DNA from 4 places in the Endothiovibrio diazotrophicus genome. Region 1 is predicted to be linked to each of the others. Evidence: predicted binding sites of a transcription regulator. Region 1 holds the regulator's gene; each other region holds the start of a gene.
What was found. The regulator sigma-54, encoded in region 1, starts transcription at its own class of promoters, with help from an activator protein. The targets are predictions, from matches to a motif close to TGGCANGNTNCNTGCTT.

Region 1 (5,058 bases):
CGTTCCTGGCCACCGCCAGGGTGACCGCGGTCAGCGGCATGCGCAGAAACATCGCCCGGACGGTGTCGAGCAACTCGTCACCGAGCCGGTTATGGGTGATCAACAACAGACCTACGCTCACGACAGCTCCCTATGGCGGGCCAGCACCTGGCCGCGATCGCAGCGGAAGTGGGCGGCCAGACGCTCCACCAGATAGACCGAGCGGTGCTGACCGCCGGTGCAACCCACCGCGATGGTGATGTAACTGCGGTTCTCCCGCGCGAAGCGCGGCAGCATCGATTCGAGAAAGCCGACCAGGTCGGTGAACAGGCCGTCCACCTCCGGTTCACCGTCGAGGAAACGGCGGACCGGCTCGTCGCGGCCGGTCTGCCCGCGCAGCTCCGGCTGCCAATAGGGGTTGGGCAGACAGCGCGCGTCGAAGACGAAGTCGGCATCGGAGGGGATGCCGCGCTTGTAGCCGAAAGACTGGAACTGGAGGGTGGGACCGGCGCGCACCGTCCCCTCGGCCCAGCGGCTGACCAGTTCACGCAGCTCGTGCAGGGTGGTGTGGGAGGTGTCGATGCAGTGGTCGGCGGCGCAGGCGATGGGCGCCAGCAGCCGCTGCTCCCGCTCCAGCGCCTCGGCCAGCGGCAGCTCCGCGCCGCGGGTCAACGGGTGGCGGCGGCGGGTCTCGCTGAAGCGGCGGATCAGGGTCTTCGGATCGCTCTGCAGAAACAGCAGGCGCAGCTCCAGACCCATCCCCTTGAGTCGCTCCACGGTCTCCGGGAAACGGGCCAGCTCCTCGGCACGGTTGCGGGCGTCGATGCCCACTGCACTGAGTTCGAGTGCCCCTTCGCCGGCCGCCATCCGGCCGGCGAAGGCCTCCAGCAGGGCCACCGGCAGGTTGTCGACGCAGTGGTAGCCGAGATCCTCCAGGGTGTGCATGGCGATGTGCTTGCCCGCCCCCGAGAAGCCGCTGACGATGACCAGCTTCACGTCCGCTCCCTGCCGCCCTCCGCACCCCGCTCGATCTCGCGGCGCTGGCGCTCGATGAAGTCACCGGCGGCATCGTAGCCGTTGTGGGAGAGGATATGGTTGCGCACGGCGCTCTCCACCAGCACCGCCAGGTTGCGTCCGGCGGCCACCGGCAGGGTCACCTCGGGGATCGGCTGGTCGAGCACCCGGCGGGTGCGGTGACTGCCGCGCAGGCGGTCGATGGCGAGCAGCCGCTCCTCGTCCATCGCCTCCAGGCTGACCACCAGGCCGAGGCTCTTGGTGCGGCGGATGGCGCTGTCGCCGAACATCTCACGGACGTTGAGCACCCCCAGCCCGCGCACCTCCATGAAGTCCTGCAACAGCTCCGGGCAGGAGCCGGTGATCATCTCCGGATTGGTGCGGGTGAACTCGGCGACGTCGTCGGCGATCAGCCGATGGCCGCGGGTGATCAGCTCCAGGGCCAGCTCGCTCTTGCCGCTGCCGTTGTCGCCGGCGATCAGCACGCCGACCCCCAGCACCTCCATGAACACCCCGTGGAGGGTGACCCGGTCGGCCAGCTCGCGGGAGAGATAGAACTGGGTGAGCGCGATCACCTGATGACCGCGGGACTCGGCACACAGCAGCGGCGTGGCGGTGGACTCGGCGCGCCGGCGGAAGTCCTCCGGCACCTCGCAGCCGCCGGCGACGATCACCATCCCCACCCGCGAGGAGAAGACCATGTCGAGGCTGTCGTCGCGGGAGTTGTCGCCGAGGGAGTCGAGGTGCTGCAACTCCTGGCGGTCGAGGACCTGGATACGGCAGGGGTGGATCAGGTTGAGGTGGCCCACCAGACAGCGGCCGGTCTCCAGCTCGGTGCAGTCGCCGACGATGCACGCCTCCCGCTGCCCGCCCTCCTCCCAGGAGAGCCCCAGCCGCCCGCGGAGGGCACGGTAGAGCTGCTCGGCGGTGACGGTGCGTTTCATTGCAGGGCGCTGGAGGCGGGCTGCCAGTCGACGATCAGGCGATAGAGCGAGGCGTCGTCGGCCGCCGCCCGCAGGGTGGCGCAGAACGGCTCGTCGCTGAACATCTCGGCCAGGGTGGAGAGGATCTGCAGATGTTCGTCGGTGTAGTGCTCGGGCACCAGGAGGAAAAACAGCAGGTCCACCGGCTGGCGGTCGATGGCATCGAAGTCCACCGCCTGCTCCAGGCGGACGAAGGCGCCGATGGCCCGGGCGATGCCCTTGACGCGGCCGTGGGGGATGGCCACTCCGTGGCCCATGCCGGTGGAGCCGAGCCGCTCGCGGCCGATCAGGCTATCGAAGATCTCCGCCTGGGTGAGGGCGTCGAGGTGGTTGGCGATCATCTCGCTGACCAGTTCCAACGCCCGCTTCTTGCTCCCTGCCTGAAGGGTCCGGGTGCTGCACTCCCGGCAGAGTAGTTCGCTCAGTTGCATGGTCTATGGCCCCTGGGAAGGGGACCCCGAGGCACGCCGCCACGGGGCCGAACCGTGGTTACTTGCGATGGTCGGTGAGCTTCTCTTTGTGCTTCTTGATCTGCCGGTCCAGCTTGTCGGCGAGGGCATCGATGGCGGCGTACATGTCCTCGTGCTCGGCGTCGGCGAAGAGATCGGCGCCGTTGACGTGGATGGTCGCCTCGGCCTTGTTGCGCAGCTTCTCCACGCTGAGCACCACATGCACGTTGGTCATCTGGTCGAAGTGACGCTCCAGCCGCTCGGTCTTCTCGTTGACGTAGTTGCGCATGGCATCGGTGATGTCCACGTGGTGGCCGGTCAGGTTCAGTTGCATCGGTCGAGACTCCTCAAGAATCGTTTTCGTATCGGTTGCGCCGAAAGAGGCGGCGATCCGTCCCCCGGCGGGAGGGCCGGCTATTGTAGCCGTTTCCGCTCGTTGGAGGCGGGGATATTCATCGCCTCGCGGTATTTGGCCACGGTGCGCCGCGCCACGTTGATCCCCTCGCCCTCGAGCATCTTGGCCAATTTGTTGTCGCTCAACGGCTTACGCGGCTCCTCGGCGGCGATCAGCTTCCTGATCCGGGCACGGATGGCGGTCGAGGAGGCCTCCCCGCCGTCGGCGGTGCCGACGTGGCTGGAGAAGAAATACTTGAATTCGAAGATGCCGCGGGGGGTGTGCATGAACTTCTGGGTGGTGATCCGCGAGATGGTCGACTCGTGCATCTCGACCGTCTCGGCCACATCACGCAGCACCAGCGGGCGCATCGCCTCCTCACCCTGCTCGAGGAACGCCTGCTGACGCTCGACGATGGCGGTGGCCACCTTGAGCAGGGTCTCGCTGCGGCTCTGCAGGCTCTTGATCAGCCAGCGCGCCTCCTGCAACTGCCCCTTCAGCTCGCCGCCGCCGGCCCGCCCGAGGAGGCTGGCGTAGTAGCTGTTGACGCGGATCTTGGGGGCCGCCTCGGGGTTCAGCTCGACCACCCAGCGCCCCTTCAGCTTGCGCACGAAGACGTCGGGGACGATGTATTGGGGGGCGGCCTGCTCGATCGCCGAGCCGGGGCGCGGGTTGAGGGTGCGCACCAGGTCGAGCACCTCGGAGAGCTGCTCCTCGGCCAGCTTCATCCGCCGCATCAGGGTCTTGAAGTCGCGGTTGCCGAGCAGCTCGATGTGCTCGCCGACCAGCGCCATCGCCTCGGTCCGCCACGGGGTGTCGGCGGGCAGCTGGCGCAGTTGCAACACCAGGCACTCGCCGAGGTCGCGGGCGGCGACGCCGGCGGGGTCCATCGCCTGGATCCGGCGCAGCACCGCCGCCACCTCGTCAGGTTCCACCTCCAGCCCCTGGTCGGCGAGCCCCTCGTGGAGCTCGTCGAGGGACTGCTTGAGATAGCCGTCCTCGTCGATGGCGTCGATGATCGCCTCGGCGATCGCCTCGTCGGTCTCGCTGAAGCGCGACAGCTCCATCTGCCACACCAGGTGGTCGCGCAGCGAACGGCCGGAGGTGTCGGCGTACTCGAAGACCCGCTCCTCCCCCTCGTCGTTGCGCGAGTAGGCGGTGGCGCCGTCGTAGACGTCCTCCCACACACTGTCCACCGGCAGGTCGTCGGGCATCGTGGCGTCGGACTCGAAGTCGCGCTCGCGCTCCTCGGCCGCGACCGGCGCCTCGAAGTCGTCGCCCGAGGAGGAGGACTCCTCCGCCGGCGCCTCCCGCTCCTGGCGGTTGCTCTCCGCCTCCGCCCCGGCGTAGCCCTCGATCTCGTCGTCCTCCCCCGATTCCAGCATCGGATTGCTCTCCAATGCCTGCTGCACCTCCATCTGCAGTTCCAGGGTCGAGAGCTGCAGCAGACGGATCGCCTGCTGCAGTTGGGGAGTCATGGTCAGGTACTGACCGAGCCGGAGTTGAAGCGACTGCTTCATGATACGAACCGAATATGCGTCATCGCCGCGGGGCCACCCTTACAAGAATCGGGCCCATTGTATGCCAAATCGTCGGATTTGGTTACGGCTACGCTACGCGGGTGGCGATGCCCCCCCCCCCGGGCATGGCCACAAGGTGCCACCTCCTTCGCACTGGGTCAGAGCCAGCGCACCGGCACCGGCAGGGGGGCCAACCAGCGCTCCGGCTTGGCGCAGAACTCCATGCCGAGACGGGCGTCGCAGGCGCAGCCGCCGCCGTGGCAGGCGAACAGCTCGGCCTCCTCGCCGCGGGAATCGAGCATCAGGTGGAGCTGTCCCTCCTCCTCCAGCGTGAGGATGCAGTGGATGCGCCCCGGCTCCTCGACGTCCTCCTCCAGGCGCAGCTCCCACTCGCCGAAACGGTGGGTCTCGCCGAAGGTCAGCGCCCGCGGATCGGTCAGCGCGTCGGCCAGGTCGTAGCGGACGAATCCGGGCAGGGTGGCGAGCAGTTCGTTGGGCAGCAAGCGGGGCATCATCATGGTCCTGGTCCTCCATCGGGGCCCGCAATGGCTGCGGGAGTGGAGGCAAGATTACCGACGCGCAACGCCCCGTCGTTGGGCGCCGGACAACATCGATTGGGCGCGATCCAACGGTTGGCGGCGGCCGGTCACTGGGGCCCAATTGCCGTTTGTTTGCGCCAAACCGTGGCGCGCCGGGGGGCACTTCGCCGGCAGGCCGGC
Region 2 (5,058 bases), on a different contig from region 1:
CGGCGAGGGTGGCGATGAGAGCGGTGCGGATTCGTGTGGCGTTCATGGTCATGCTCCGTGGCGAGTTCGTTTTTTGACACCTCGACCATGGAGAAGCACGTGCCGTGCCAATCAGCCGTCCTGTTCAGCGGCGGGAGGAGAAACGCGGAGGACGCAAAGGCGCAGAGACGCGGAGGAAGGAATTGAGGGTGAAGGGCAATCTGAAAGGACACCGTTTTCCTGGACCTTCGGTGCTTCCGTTTGACATGGCGCCCGCGGGGCGCCCTATAGGGCGCCCCGCGGGCGCCGTGCTGAACGAAACTGCCGCTGAAAAATCCTTGAAAAAGGCCACCCGAAGGTGGCCGTAAAGGTTGCGGATAGGACTTCGCGCCGTCGTCAGAAGGGCATGATCGCGCTGACGAAGAAGCGGGCGAGCCAGGGCAGGACGTTGGAGTCGGCCACTTCGCCCTGACCACTGTAGATGATCTCGGCGTCCGCCACCTTGCTGGAGGAGACGGTGTTGCTGGAGCTGATGTCGGTGGGGCGGACGATGCCGTAGATGCGCACGTGTTCGTCGCCGCGGTTCAACGTCAACACCTTCTCGCCACGCACCACCAGATTGCCGTTGCCCAGGACCTCGGAAACGGTGACGCTGATGGTGCCGTTGAGGCTGTTTTTCTGGTCGCTCTTGCCGTCACCCGAGAAGTCGTGAGCCGTGTTCAGGCTGGAACCGATCCCCTGCGCGCCGCCCAAGGTGCGGCCGAGGATGGTCGGATTGGTGAGGGTGCTGCTGTTGCTCTTGCTGATCGTGGTCTTCGCTTCCTTGGAGGCGGCGGTGGTCTCCTCCAGGAGGATGGTCAGCAGGTCGCCCACCCGCCGCGCCTTGAGGTCCTCGAACCAGGCGACGTCGCGCCCTGCCTGATAGATCGAGCCGTTGCTCGGCGCCGGCGGTACCGTGGTGGTCGGCCGGGTAGCGGCGTAGGTGGGGTCGTGGCGGGGCTGATTGACGCAGCCGCTGAGTAGCGCCAGGCCGGCGAGCACAAGCAGGGTTCGGGTGAAATGGGCGTTCATGACACGGGTCCTCTCTTACTTCAATTCATCAAAGCTGCTGGGTGACGTAGCTGAGCATCTGGTCGGCGGTGGAGATCGCCTTGGAGCCCATCTCGTAGGCCCGCTGGGTCTCGATCATGTTGACCATCTCCTCCACCACGTTGACGTTGGAGGCCTCCAGGGAGCCCTGCACCAGCATGCCGGCCCCTTGCAGGCCGGGGGTGACGGTCTGCGGGGTGCCGCTGGCGGGGGACTCCAGGAAAAGATTCTGCCCGATCGCCTGCAACCCCTGCGGGTTGGTGAAATCCGCCAACTGGATGTTGCCCAGGGTCTGCTGCGCGTTGTCGACCATAGCGGTGACCATGCCGTCGCGGCCCACCGCGAAGCTGCCCGGCGTCATGTTGTCGGGGACAGTGATGCTGGGCTCGAGCGGGTAACCGTCGGAGGTGACCAGTTGGCCGTCGGCGGAAACGTTGAACGAGCCGTCTCGGGTGTAGGCGACGGTACCGTCGGGCATCAGGATCTGCAGGAAACCGCGCCCCTCGATCGCCATGTCGTAGGCGTTTTCGGTGCTGATCGGGTTGCCCTGGGTATGCATCTTCTCGGTGGCCACCACGCGCACACCGGTACCGAGCCGCAGGCCAGAGGGGAGCTGGGAGCTTTCGCTCGACTGCGACCCCACCTGCCGGACGTTCTGGTAGATCAAATCGGCGAACACCGCCCGGTCCTTCTTGAAACCGGTGGTGGAGACGTTCGCCAGGTTGTTGGAGACCACCGACATGCGGGTCTGCTGCGCGTCGACGGCGGTCTTGGCGATCCACAAGGCTCTGTTCATATGCTTAACCTCCGGGGCCGCCCTCGGCCCCTGCGCTCGTTATGTTCCGAAGACCCTACTGCAACAGCTTTTCCGAGGCCTGCTCGGTCTCGTCGGCGGTCTTCATCATCTTCACCTGCATCTCGTAGTGGCGGGCCAGTTCCAGCATGTTGACCATCGCCTCGACGGCATTGACGTTGCTCCCCTCCACCGCGCCGGAGATCAGTCGGATCGAGGCGTCGGGCTGCGCCACCTGTCCTTCAGGCAGATGCATCAGGCCGTCCAGCCCCTTGTCCAACTGCTGCATGTCCGGCGAGACCAGCTTCACCCGGCCGACGATCGCCAGATTCTCCGGGCCCTGGCCCAGGGGCTGGATGGTGACGGTGCCGTCGTCGCCGATGTCGAGCTTGTCGAAGGGGGGTAGCACCAGCGGGCCGTCGTCGCCGAGCAACGGATAGCCGTCGCCGGTGACCAGTTGGCCGCTGGAGGTGACCCGCAGGTCGCCGCGGCGGGTATACGCCTCCCCCCCCTCGGGGGTCTGCACCGCGAACCAGCCGGTATCACCGTTGATCGCCATGTCGAGCTGGCGCCCGGTGGTCTGCAAGGGACCACCGGTAAGGTCGGTACGCGGCCGCTCGCTCATGGCGTAGACGCGGGAGCCGTAGCCCTCGCCGAACACCGGCATCGAGCGAAACTGCTCGAAATCCGCGCGGAAACCGGTGGTCGAGGCGTTGGCCAGATTGTTGGTATTGGCCGCCTGAGCGAGCATTGTCTGGCTCGCCCCGCTCATGGCGACGTAAAGCATGCGATCCATGGTCGGCACTCCTCTCGCTGGTGCCCGGAAATGGCTTGATCAGAGAGATACAGGAACCGTGCCAAATTTTTTCGTCGGGATTTTGGCGGTGAGCGGTGAGCGGTGAGCGGTGAGCGGATGATGGGAGCTTTTCGGGCGTCAAGCCTTTTCCCGCGCGCTGGTAGCGACGCTCTGCGTCGCTACCAGCGACCTCGGACGCTCCGCGTCCTGCCCCTGATGGACGCAGAGCATCCAAGGTAGCCGGTTGCGACGCAGAGCGTCGTAACCAGGAGCAATACCACAGAGCGTCGTAACCGGAAGCACGTCATGACCAGCAACGTCGGCGACCGGAAAGAACCGGTGACGCACCGAACGGCAAACGGGGGCGGCAAACCCTTGCCGCCCCCCTACCCTATCCGGGACTACCGTAGATTGAGCATGGTCTGCGTCACTTGGTCCTCGGTGGAGAGCATTTGGGAATTGGCCTGGAAGTTCCGTTGCGCGGTAATCATTTTCACCAACTGCTCGGTGAGTTCGACGTTGGATGCTTCCAGTGCACCCGACTGAATAGAGCCAAAATTGCCGGTTCCGGCTTCACCTTTAAGCGCCTGACCAGAGGTGGAACTCTCCGCCCAACTTGTGTCTCCCAATTGATTCAACCCCTGAGGATTAGTGAAGTTCGCCAACGCAACCCGTCCGAGAATCTGCGATTGACCGTTGCTATAGCGGGCATACACTGTACCATCACCATCCACATCCATTCCTGACAGACGCCCCGCCGTATAGCCGTTTTGATCCATCGATTGAACGCTGAAATCGGAGTTGTACTGCGTGGTCTTGGCATAATTGAAAACCAATCGATTATCGCTAGTGGAGGTACCATCCCCCATCGGCTCCGCACCGTTGGCGGGTTCGAACTGACCGTAATTGATTGTCGGCTCGCGAGCAGCCGGGTCGGTCCGATCAAAGGTATTTACCGTCGTGCCGTTGATCGTTTCGAGCTGACCAGAGGAACTGAAGGTCATCGTATCAGCACTCGCACCGTTCTCTCCCTCAACCTGCTGCCAATCGCCATTGCTATCTTGCATATACAAATAGCTCTCCCAAGTATTAGTGGAGACACCATTCCCATCGACGTCATTCGTCTTGCGATAGTACATGGTGGCGATATGAGGGGAACCGACCGAATCGTATAAGGTCACCGAAGTAGAGTAATGATAAGTTGTCGGATCAGTCCGATCGAAAGCGGTAGCCGCGTCGGCCGGATCGAAAACACTATCGGGAGCCGCCAACAAGTTAACGCCAACGGAAACATCATTGGTATTCGCGGGACTGCCCAATCCACTCTCTAGTTGTATGTCTCCAGGCTGTGCGGTATCGAACGTCCCGGTAACCTCGTTATAAGGGAACGCCTGTAGCCGCTGAGAGCCGGAGTTGACGATATATCCTTCACCATCGACACCAAAAGCACCCGAACGAGTGTAGACCTCTTCGCCGCCATCACTAAGAACAAAGAACCCTTGACCGTTGATCGCGAGATCCAGACTGTTGCTGGTCGCGTTGATGTTCCCTTGGGAATGCTGCTGGGCCACGTCCGCCAAACGCACTCCGTTTCCGATGGCGTTGCCAGAAATACCCTGATAGCCCACCGCATAGACATCAGCAAACTCCGCACGCGACTCCTTGAAACCGGTAGTGGAGCTGTTGGCAATATTGTTACCGGTAACACTGAGGTCCGACAATGCGACGTTAAGGCCGCTAAGTGCAATATTGAACGACATGGCTTATATCCTCTTGATGTATTCCGAGTAGCGAATCAACTGATCTCGCGAACGCTGGAGAAGCTCACCGATCCCATCTGATCGAGGTTGAGAACCGCCCCCTTATCACCGCCGAGGGAGACACTGGAAACCACTCCAGAGACCAAGACCGTTTCAGCGGTAGGCTCTACCCCCGGACCGTGACTTTCCGCCTGAATAATATAATTGCCGGGAGGTGCCACGCTGCCATCATTGGCGGTACCATCCCAAGTGAACTGAACCGTCCCGGCGGATTGTTTCCCGAGTTCCACGTGGGTCACCAATTCACCAGTATCATCATAAATACCTATCATAAGACCCGGAACACTGCCCTCCAACTCGACTGCTGCAGCCATCTCCCCTTCTTCCGGCAAGTACCCCACGTTTCCCTCGGCGAGCACTGTGCTACCGACTAACGTAGCTGCCTGTAGCGACTCGTTTGAGGTAAGGTTGTTAACCAGCGTTTCCATCGATTTCTGCATTTCCTGGATACTGTTCACACTGCTGAACTGGGCCATTTGCCCCATGAATTCCCCGTTATCCATCGGAGAGAAGGGGTCCTGATTTTGCATTTGGGTAGTCAGCAAGTGAAGGAACTCCTCTTGGCCAAGCTGATCACCACC
Region 3 (5,058 bases), on a different contig from region 1:
TGACGCTGCGGCGGATGGGGGTGGAGGTGTGTGCGGCGGCCGATCTCGGCGAGGCGCGGGCGCTGCTCGCCGAACGCCCGGTCAGCCTCTGCCTCACCGACATGCGGCTGCCCGACGGCGACGGCCTGGAGCTGGTGGAATACATCCAGCGCAGTTGGCCGGAGGTGCCGGTGGCGGTGATTACCGCCCACGGCAGCATGGACACCGCGATCCAGGCGCTGAAGCTGGGGGCGTTCGATTTCGTCAACAAACCGGTGGACCTGCAGGTGTTGCGGGATCTGATCAGCGCCGCCCTGAGGCTGGTGCCGGCCAGCACCCCGGCCGGTGCCGGCGGCGGGTTGATCGGCGAGTCGACGGCGATCGAAAGGATCCGCGCTACCGTCGCCAAGGTGGCGCGCAGCCAGGCGCCGGTCTATATCAGCGGCGAGTCGGGTACCGGCAAGGAGCTGGTGGCGCGGATGATCCACGATCGTGGGCCGCGGGCCGACTGCCCGTTCGTGCCGGTCAACTGTGGCGCGATCCCCTCCGAGCTGATGGAGAGCGAGTTCTTCGGTCACAAGAGGGGGAGCTTCAGCGGCGCCACCGCCGACAAGGAGGGACTGTTCCAGGCGGCCCACGGCGGCACCCTGTTCCTCGACGAGGTGGCCGAGCTGCCGTTGCTGATGCAGGTCAAGCTGCTGCGGGCGATCCAGGAGAAGGCGGTGCGCCCGGTGGGGGTGCCGCGCGAGGTGGCGATCGACGTGCGCATCCTCTCCGCCACCCACAAGGATCTCGCCGCGCTGGTGGCCGAGGGAGGCTTCCGCCAGGACCTCTACTACCGGATCAACGTCATCGAGCTGAAGGTGCCGCCGCTGCGCGAACGCCCCGGCGACATCGCGCTGCTCGCCCGTCACCTGGTGGGTCGGGCCGGTGCCCAGGTGGGGCAGCCGGGGTTGTGCCTCGATGGTGGTGCGGTGGCCGCCCTCGAGCGGTACCCCTTTCCCGGCAACGTGCGCGAACTGGAAAACATTCTCGAACGGGCCGCCGCGCTGTGCGAGGGGGCGGTGATCCATGCCGAAGACCTGATGCTGCCGCAGGACGGCCCGGCGGTCGCCGTTGAGCCCCCTCCGCTGGAGGGCGGCGAACAGCCGCTGGACGATTACCTGGCGGAGATCGAGCGCAACACCATCTCCCGCGCCCTGGAACAGACCCGCTGGAACAAGACCGCCGCGGCGAAGGCACTGGGAATCAGCTTCCGCTCGTTGCGCTACAAGCTGAAGAAGCTGGGGATGGAGTGAACGTGTCGCCGGGGGGGGGAGTTCCGCTAAGGCATCTCGCCGCGCTGGGGGTGCTGCTGGTGGTCGGATATCTGATCTACGTCCCCGGTCTGGGCGGCTTTTTCCTCTTCGACGACATGCACAACGTCGTCCACAACGAGTCGCTGAGGATGGATCGGCTGTCGTGGGAGGGGCTGCGCGATGCGGCCCTCTCCTCCCACGCGGGACCGTTGGGGCGACCGCTGGCGATGCTCAGTTTCGCCCTCGACGAGTGGGCGTTCGGGCTCGACAGTCGTGCGATGAAGCGGACCAACGTGCTGATCCACCTGTTGAACGGCGCGGCGCTGTTCGCCTTCGCGTGGGCGCTGTTGGAACTCCGCGGGCGGCTTCGCGAGGGGCGCGCGGCGGCCGCCTCGGGCACGGTGGCGCTCCTCGCGGCGGCGCTGTGGATGTTGCACCCACTGAACCTCGCACCCGCGCTCTACGTGGTGCAGCGGATGACCAGTCTGGCCACGCTGTTCACCCTGCTGGCGATGACCCTCTACCTGGCGGGGCGGTGGCGCTCGCTCCGCGGGCGCCGTGGGGTGGGGTGGTACGCCGCCGCCCTGGGGGCGTGGACGCTGGCGGCGCTGAGCAAGGAGAATGCCCTACTGCTGCCGGTATGGCTGTTTCTGGTGGAGTGGCTGCTGCTCTCGTTTCCGGCCCGGAGCGAGCGGGGGCGGCGTCGGCTGGTGATGATCTACGGTCTGGTGCTGGGGGGGGGGGCGGTTATCGCGGTGGGCTATCTCGCGGCCCATCCCCAATGGATCCTGTCCGGCTATGAGCTGCGTTCGTTCACGCTCGGCGAGCGCCTGCTCACCGAGGCCCGCGCACTCTGGTTCTACATCGGCCTGCTACTGTTTCCTTCGCTGTCCCGTCTGGGGATCTTCCACGACGATTTCCCGCTCTCCCATGACTGGCTCGATCCGGCGACCTCGCTGTTTTCGGTCCTGGGGTGGGCGGGGGTATTGATCGCGGCGCTGGTCTTCGCGAGGCGCTACCCCTGGCTGGTCTTCGGCGTGCTGTTCTTCCTGGTGGGTCACCTCATGGAGTCCACGGTTTTCGCACTGGAGCTGGTCCATGAGCATCGCAACTATCTGCCGACGATCGGCTTCGCCGTCGCCGGTGCCCGGTGGTTGACGAGCCCGGCACTCCCCCTTCCCGCAGTGCGGCACTGGGGGGCCGGGGCTCTGGTTGCCGCGCTGGCCGGATTGACCCTGTTGCGTGCAGACGTGTGGGGCGACGGGCTGCGCCACATCCGGATGAACGTGGCCAACCATCCCGGCTCGGCGCGGGCCCACTACGACCTGGGGCGGGCCTACTACATCCTGGTCCTCAACGGCACCGAGGCGGGTGCGAGGGATCGTTTCTATCACCTCTCGCGGCAGAGTTTCGCGGCGGCGATCGGCGCCGACCCCAATTTCCTCACGGCACTGGGCGCCATGGTCATGCTCGATGACCTGGTGGGGAGCCCCGCCATCGACGAGTCGGCGCGCCGGCTCATCGACGGCTATCGCAGCGCGGCCCTCACCTCCAGGAACTTCGCCACCGTGCAGACGCTACGGCGCTGCAACCAGCGGCGGGAGTGTACGATCCCTTCCCACTACCTGGAGCGGACGGTGGCCGCGGCGCTGGAGAACCCGCGGCTCCCCGCCCGCGGTCCGGTTCGCGCCCAACTGGCGGTCGAAGGGTCGATCCTCGCCTTTGCCGGCGGGCGGCCGGCGGAGGCAGTCACCCTGGCGGAGGCCGCGCGGGACGCCGATCCCGCCGACGGCCAGCTGTGGATCAATCTGGGGCAGCTGCTGATCGATGTGGGGCGGGTGGAGGAGGCCAGGGGGGTGCTGGAGGAGATCCGGCGGCGTGGTCTCCGCCGCGGGAGGCTCGCCCAGCGCCTGCAAAACGGATGAGGTGACGATTTTCGTCACATACTGACCGGCGAGGGTAGGATGGTGCCGGGGGCGGGGTGGCCGAAACTGCTTCCTGCCGCGGTAGCGCGGGGTTCGGCGATTTGGCACGGCGCGTGCTATCTTTTCGTGCGGAGGCCCCGCCAGCCGGAGGCCCCACAAACTGAACAAACCATCTTCCGGGACCTCCGGATTCAGGAGAAAGCAATGAACAAGCTGCAGCAGGGCTTCACCCTCATCGAACTGATGATCGTGGTCGCGATCATCGGTATCCTCGCCGCCATCGCCATCCCGGCCTACCAGGACTACACCATCCGCACCCAGGTGACCGAGGGTATGAACCTGGCCGCCGAGGCGAAGGCCACCATCGCTGACTTCTGGTCCAACCGTGGCCGTCTCCCCGCCAACAACACCTCCGCGGGCATGGCCAAGGTGACCAGCTACGTCGGCAACTACGTCACCGGCATCGACGTCAACACCAACGGCGTGATCAACATCGCCTTCGGCAACAAGGTCAACGCCAAGATCTCCGGTAGCACCCTCGCCCTGGGTCCCGCCTCCAACGCGGCCGGCCAGATCGTCTGGATCTGCGGTGAGGCGAAGAATCCCAGCGGTATCACCAACACCACCGCTGAAACCGCCGCCAACAGCGGGACCAACATCCCCAGCAAGTACCTGCCCTCCGCCTGCCGTCCGTAAGCGAGGCTTCGGCTAGGTCGTGACGGGGCCGCTCTCCGCGAGGAGGCGGCCCCGTCGCTTTTCCACCGGCGGTTTCGATCGCACTCCTGTTGGCCGAAAGATGCGAATCCCCTTGTTGATGCGGCGCGCCACGACACCGGTCTGGCTGCTGGCGCCGCTGCTGCTGATCGTCTATCTGCTCTATCAACCGGGCCTCTCCGGCGGTTTCGTCTTCGACGATGGCGGCAGCATCACTGAAAACGAGTGGATCAAGATCGATCGTCTGACCCCCGCCGCGCTGCAGGGGGCGGCCGGTTCGTTCCATGGCAGCCCGTTCGGGCGTCCGCTGGTGATGCTCACCTTCGCCCTCGATCACTTGGCCGCCGGCCTCGATCCGGCGCAATTCAAGCGCACCAATCTGCTGATCCATCTGGCCAACGGCGGTCTGCTCTTCGTCCTGGCGATGCTCATCCTCGAGGCGCTGCGGCGGCGTGGCGCGGTGGCCCCGGCCGTCGATCTCTCACCGCGGCGCATCCGTTGGCTGGCGCTGCTGGTGACCGCGCTGTGGCTTCTCCACCCGCTTGCGCTCACCTCGGTGCTTTACGTGGTGCAGCGGATGACCAGTCTGGCGGCACTGTTCTCCCTGGTGGCGCTGGCGCTCTATCTATGGGGGCGGCTGCGGCTGCTCGATCGGCGTGCGGGGTGGCCATTGATCGCGCTCTCGCTCGGCGTAGCGACGCCGTTGGCGGTGTTGAGCAAGGAGAACGCGCTGCTCATCCCCCTGTTCCTGCTGTTGGTGGAGTGGCTGATACTGGGGTTTTCCGCCCCCGCCCCGCAGCGGCGCCGGTTGAGCGGGCTGTTCACCGTTCTGGTCGGCCTGCCCGCCCTGGCGGTGGCGCTCTATCTGCTGGGCCACCCGGCGCTCATCACCGGGGGGTACGCGGGGAGACCCTTTTCACTGGCCGAGCGGGTGATGACTGAAGGGCGGGTGCTCTGGTTCTACCTCCGTCTGATCGTGCTGCCGAGCGTGTCGCAGATGGGGCTCTTCCACGATGATTTCCCCCTCTCGCGCTCGCTGTTCGACCCGTGGATCACGCTCCCCGCGCTGGTGGGGCTGGTGGCGCTGGTGCTGGCGGCGCTGTGGTGGCGCAGACGGGCGCCGCTGTTCGCCTTCGGCGTGC
Region 4 (5,058 bases), on a different contig from region 1:
GTCAAGCATTTCGACGCCGAACTGCCGATGGTCCCCTGTGTCGCCAGCGAGATCGAGCAGGTGATCCTCAATCTGCTCAAGAACGCCGCCCAGGCGATGGCCGACCACCCGGTGGAGGGACGCTCGCCACGGATCACCCTGCGCACCCGCCGCGAGCCGCAGTGGGCGGTGGTGGAGGTGGAGGACAACGGGCCGGGGATGAGCGACGAGGTGCGCCGCCGGGTCTTCGAGCCGTTCTTCACCACCAAGGGGGTGGGTGTCGGCACTGGTCTGGGGATGTCGGTTTCCTACTTCATCGTCACCAACAACCACGGCGGCGAGCTGGAGGTGGTCTCCGCGCCGGGTGAGGGCTCCCGCTTCGTCATCCGCCTGCCGCTGGCCCCGCTGGAGGGGGCGGGAGCGCCGTCATGACCGCGGTGCTGGCGGTGGACGATGAGGCGGGGGTACGGCTCAATCTGGTCGCCTACCTGGAGGACGAGGGATTCGAGGTGGTGGAGGCCGACAGCGGCGAGCGGGGGCTGGAGCTGCTGGAGGGTGAGGGGATCGAGGTGGCGGTGGTGGACATGCGGATGGGCGGGATGGACGGCAACGCCTTCATCACCGAGGCGCACCGCCGCTGGCCGGCGCTGCGCTTCATCGTCTTCACCGGCACGGCCGGCTATCGGCTGCCACCGGAGGTGCGCGCGGCCGGGGTCTCCGAGGCGGAGGTCTTCATCAAGCCGTTGAGTGATATGGGGCGGCTGGCGGAGGCGGTGGTGCGCCTGGCGCGAGGCGTAGGTGGATGACGGGCGAGCGGGCCGGCGAGCCGAAGCTGCTGGTTGCCGACGACGACGCCACTGTCCGCGAGAGCATCGCCGCCTACCTGGAAGATAGCGGCTACACCGTCGTCCAGGCCGACGGCGGGCGACGAGCCTTGGAACGGTTCCGCTCCGAGTCGCCCGCGTTGGTGTTGCTCGACCTGCGGATGCCCGACATGGACGGCCTGGAGGTGCTCGAGGAGCTGACCAACGAGGCCGCCGACACGCCGGTGATCATCGTCTCCGGCGCGGGACTCATCTCGGACGCCATCGAGGCGTTGCGCCTCGGTGCCTGGGACTTCATCACCAAGCCCATCGGCGAGATGGCGATCCTCGAACACGCGGTGCGCCGCGCCCTGGAGCGCAGCCTGCTGATGCGCGAGAACCGCCGCTATCGCGAACACCTGGAGGAGCAGATCGAGCTGCGCACCGGCCAGTTGCAGCGCGAGCTGGCCGAGCGGCGGCGGGTGCAGGAGGCGCTGCGCGAGAGCCTCGGCAACGTCGAGCGGGTGGTGGAGGGGACCATCGATGCGCTCTCCCTGATGGGGGAGATGCGCGACCCCTACACCGCCGGCCACCAGCGGCGGGTGGCGCGGCTGGCGGCGGCCATCGCCCGTCGTCTGGGGCTCGACGAGGAGCGGGTCGCAGCGGTTCATACCGCCGGCCTGCTCCACGACATCGGCAAGATCTCGGTGCCGATCGAGATCCTCACCAAGCCCGGCGACATCAGCGACCTGGAATACCGCCTGATCCAGCGCCATCCCCAGGTGGGCTATGACATCCTCGAATCGATCGACTTCGCCCAGCCGATCGCCGAATTCGTCTATCAACACCATGAGCGGCTCGACGGGACCGGTTATCCCAATCGGCTGAAAGGGGAGGGGATTCGCCTGGAGGCGCGGATTCTGGCGGTGGCCGATGTGGTCGAGGCGATGAGCTCCCACCGCCCCTACCGGGCCGGACTCGGCGTGGAGGAGTCGCTGCGTGAGATCGAGCGCTACGCCGACAGCCGTTTCGATCCGGCGGTTGTGGCGGTGTGCCTGCGACTGTTCCGCCAGGAAGGGTTCGATCTCGATCCTTAAAAATCCCGCACTATTTTAAGGTTCATGTTCTGGATCAGGCGTCAATGGGGCGCACCGTTTTGGGGCGATGCATCTTTTTGGTGCGCATATTGGCCGCCTATTGCGGTTCTATTACAACAACTTGTTGTTTTTGAACCAAACCCAATCATTGGCACGAGAAGTGCTTTGTCTAGGCCCGACTTGTTCGCTTCCCGCATCGGGGGCGCGAGAACTTGAAACAACCAGGAGATAGAGAAATGCAGCACGCTATGAAGAAGACCGCCCTGATGGTTGCCCTGCTGGCCGGTTCCGCCGTTGCCCAGGCCGAGTGGAGCGCCAACGTTGCCCTGACCACCGATTACGTCTGGCGCGGCTACTCGCAGAGCGACGAGTCCCCGGCGATTCAGGGCGGCATCGATTACAACCATGAGAGCGGCTTCTACGTCGGCACCTGGGCTTCCAATGTCGATTTTGGACCGGCTAACGATGCTGATATGGAGTGGGACCTCTACGGCGGCTTCAGTGGTGAGCTTGCCAACGGCCTGGGTTATGACCTCGGCCTCGTCTACTACGGCTATCCGGATTCCACCGCGACCGAAAGCTGGCTGGAGGGCTACCTCAACCTCAGCTACGCGCTCACCGACATGGTCACCCTCAACGGAGGTCTCGCCTATTCTTCCGATGTCTACGGGATGAGCGAGGACGCCATCTACTACAACGCCGGACTCGACTTCTCCCTGCCCCAGGACTTCGGCCTGAGCGCGTCGGTCGGCTACTACGACGACGACGACAAGGTGTTCAACAATTACACCGATTGGAAGCTCGCCCTGACCAAGAGCTTCAACAGCTTCGATTTCGAGCTCGGCTACACCGACACCGACGTGAACAATGATCCCTGGGCGGATGGGCGCGTCTACCTGATGGTCTCCAAGAGCCTCTAAGCAGAACGCGGGAACCGCAGCAGATCTTCTGCGTTCTCTGACAAAGACCGCACTTCCGCGACTTTTGGGCGCCTTCGGGCGCCTGTTTTTTGCCTACTCCTCAAAGTTGGGCTATCTCCGGCAATTCCAGTAAAATTTGGCGCCTTTCTCCTGCCAACAGCGAGTAGCGCCATGCTGACCCTCTTCGGTTCCCCCGCCCTCTCTCCGTTCCGCCAGGAGCGTCTGCTGGCCACCTTGCGCGACGAGGTTCCCGAACTGGAAGAGCTCTACGGCGAATTCGTCCATTTCGCCGAGGTGAAGGGTGAGCTCGACGCAACGCAGCGGGAGGTGTTGGAGCGGCTGCTGCGCTACGGCCCCAGCGTCGAACGGCGCGCCCACCGCGGCCGCCTGCTGCTGGTCACCCCCCGGGTCGGCACCATCTCCCCCTGGTCGAGCAAGGCCACCGATATCGCCCATGTCTGCGGTCTGGCCGAGTTGGTCCGCCTGGAGCGAGGCACCGCCTACTACCTGCGCAAGGCGGGTGACGCGCCGTTCAGCGATGCGCAGTGGTCCGCCATCGCCGCCCGCCTTCACGACCGTATGACCGAGGCGCTGTTCGGCACCCTCGACGATGCGGAGGCGCTGTTCGCCCATCACGCCCCCGCGCCGCTCGCTACCGTCCCGCTGATGGCCGAAGGGCAGGAGGCGTTGGCGCGCGCCAACGTGGAGCTGGGTCTGGCGCTCGCCGCCGACGAAATCGACTATCTCGTCGACGGCTACCGGGAACTGGGACGCGATCCCACCGACGTCGAGCTGATGATGTTCGCCCAGGCCAACTCCGAGCACTGCCGCCACAAGATCTTCGGTGGCGACTGGATCATCGACGGCGAGGAGCAGCAACGCTCGCTGTTCGCGATGATCCGCAACACCTACCAGATGAACTCCGCGGGGATGCTCTCCGCCTACAAGGACAACGCCGCGGTGATGGAGGGGTTCACCGCCGGGCGCTTCTTCCCCGATCCGGCCAGCGGTGAGTACGGCTTCACCCGTGAGCCGGTACAGATCCTGATGAAGGTGGAGACCCACAACCACCCCACCGCCATCTCCCCCTTCCCCGGCGCCGCCACCGGTTCCGGCGGCGAGATTCGCGACGAGGGGGCCACCGGCCGCGGCTCCAAGCCGAAGGCGGGGCTGTGCGGCTTCTCGGTCTCCAACCTGCGCATCCCGGGGGCCGAGCAGCCGTGGGAAACCGATCACGGCAAACCCGAGCGCATCGTCACCGCCCTCGACATCATGATCGACGGCCCCCTCGGCGCGGCCGCCTTCAACAACGAATTCGGTCGCCCCAATATCTGCGGCTACTTTCGCACCTTCGAGGAGAAGGCCTCCTACGCCGACGGGGAGGAGGTGCGTGGCTACCACAAGCCGATCATGCTCGCCGGCGGCCTCGGCAACATCCGCGCCGACCACGTGGAGAAGGGGGCAATCCCCGAGGGCGCCAAGCTGGTGGTGCTCGGCGGTCCCGCCATGCTCATCGGCCTCGGTGGTGGCGCGGCCTCCTCGATGGCCTCCGGCGCCTCCGCCGAGGACCTGGACTTCGCCTCGGTGCAGCGCGGCAACCCGGAGATGGAACGGCGCTGCCAGGAGGTGATCGACCGCTGTTGGGCCTTGGGTGACGACAACCCGATCGCCTTCATCCACGACGTCGGCGCCGGTGGCCTCTCCAACGCGCTGCCCGAGCTGGTCAACGACGGCGGCCGGGGAGGGCGCTTCGAGCTGCGCGAGGTGCCCAACGACGAGCCCGGCATGTCGCCCAAGGAGATCTGGTGCAACGAGGCGCAGGAACGCTACGTGCTGGCGGTGGCCGCCGAAGACATCGAGCGCTTTGCCGCCATCTGCGCGCGCGAGCGCGCGCCCTTCGCCGTGGTCGGCGAGGCCACCGCCGAGCAGCGGCTGGTGCTCGGCGACCGCCATTTCGGCAACACCCCCATCGACATGCCGCTCAACATGCTGCTCGGCAAGCCGCCGAAGATGCTGCGCGACGTCAAGCGCCGCGACCTCACCCTGCCGGCCTTCACCACCGATGCCCTCGACCTGCGCGAGGCGGCCTACCGGGTGCTCCGTCTGCCCGCCGTCGCCGACAAGACCTTCCTCATCACCATCGGTGACCGCACCGTCACCGGCACCGTCGCCCGCGACCAGATGGTCGGTCCGTGGCAAACCCCGGTGGCCGACTGCGCGGTGACCACCACCACCGTGGAGAGCACCACCGGCGAGGCG

Region 2: the regulator sigma-54 is predicted to act here: its motif matches at 2,705-2,721, upstream of flgF (flagellar basal-body rod protein FlgF).
Region 3: the regulator sigma-54 is predicted to act here: its motif matches at 3,305-3,321, upstream of ACYQ2W_RS13405 (pilin).
Region 4: the regulator sigma-54 is predicted to act here: its motif matches at 2,029-2,045, upstream of ACYQ2W_RS15685 (TorF family putative porin).

Annotation. Positions count from the first base shown of each region.
Region 1 is NZ_BAAHXB010000009.1:51,005-56,062, reverse strand. Features, by position in the region: gene ACYQ2W_RS04330 (PTS sugar transporter subunit IIA) at 1-121, opposite strand, end outside; gene rapZ (RNase adapter RapZ) at 118-975, opposite strand; gene hprK (HPr(Ser) kinase/phosphatase) at 972-1,937, opposite strand; gene ptsN (PTS IIA-like nitrogen regulatory protein PtsN) at 1,934-2,407, opposite strand; gene hpf (ribosome hibernation promoting factor) at 2,466-2,759, opposite strand; gene ACYQ2W_RS04305 (RNA polymerase factor sigma-54) at 2,840-4,339, opposite strand; gene ACYQ2W_RS04300 (hypothetical protein) at 4,498-4,857, opposite strand.
Region 2 is NZ_BAAHXB010000068.1:5,578-10,635, forward strand. Features, by position in the region: gene ACYQ2W_RS16150 (flagellar basal body P-ring protein FlgI) at 1-46, opposite strand, end outside; gene flgH (flagellar basal body L-ring protein FlgH) at 376-1,050, opposite strand; gene flgG (flagellar basal-body rod protein FlgG) at 1,079-1,864, opposite strand; gene flgF (flagellar basal-body rod protein FlgF) at 1,920-2,657, opposite strand; gene flgE (flagellar hook protein FlgE) at 3,059-4,417, opposite strand; gene ACYQ2W_RS16175 (flagellar hook assembly protein FlgD) at 4,453-5,058, opposite strand, start outside.
Region 3 is NZ_BAAHXB010000049.1:32,217-37,274, reverse strand. Features, by position in the region: gene ACYQ2W_RS13415 (sigma-54-dependent transcriptional regulator) at 1-1,277, shown strand, start outside; gene ACYQ2W_RS13410 (tetratricopeptide repeat protein) at 1,274-3,202, shown strand; gene ACYQ2W_RS13405 (pilin) at 3,407-3,898, shown strand; gene ACYQ2W_RS13400 (tetratricopeptide repeat protein) at 4,017-5,058, shown strand, end outside.
Region 4 is NZ_BAAHXB010000065.1:1,806-6,863, reverse strand. Features, by position in the region: gene ACYQ2W_RS15700 (ATP-binding response regulator) at 1-411, shown strand, start outside; gene ACYQ2W_RS15695 (response regulator) at 408-785, shown strand; gene ACYQ2W_RS15690 (HD domain-containing phosphohydrolase) at 782-1,879, shown strand; gene ACYQ2W_RS15685 (TorF family putative porin) at 2,116-2,799, shown strand; partial or broken gene purL (phosphoribosylformylglycinamidine synthase) at 2,971-5,058, shown strand, end outside.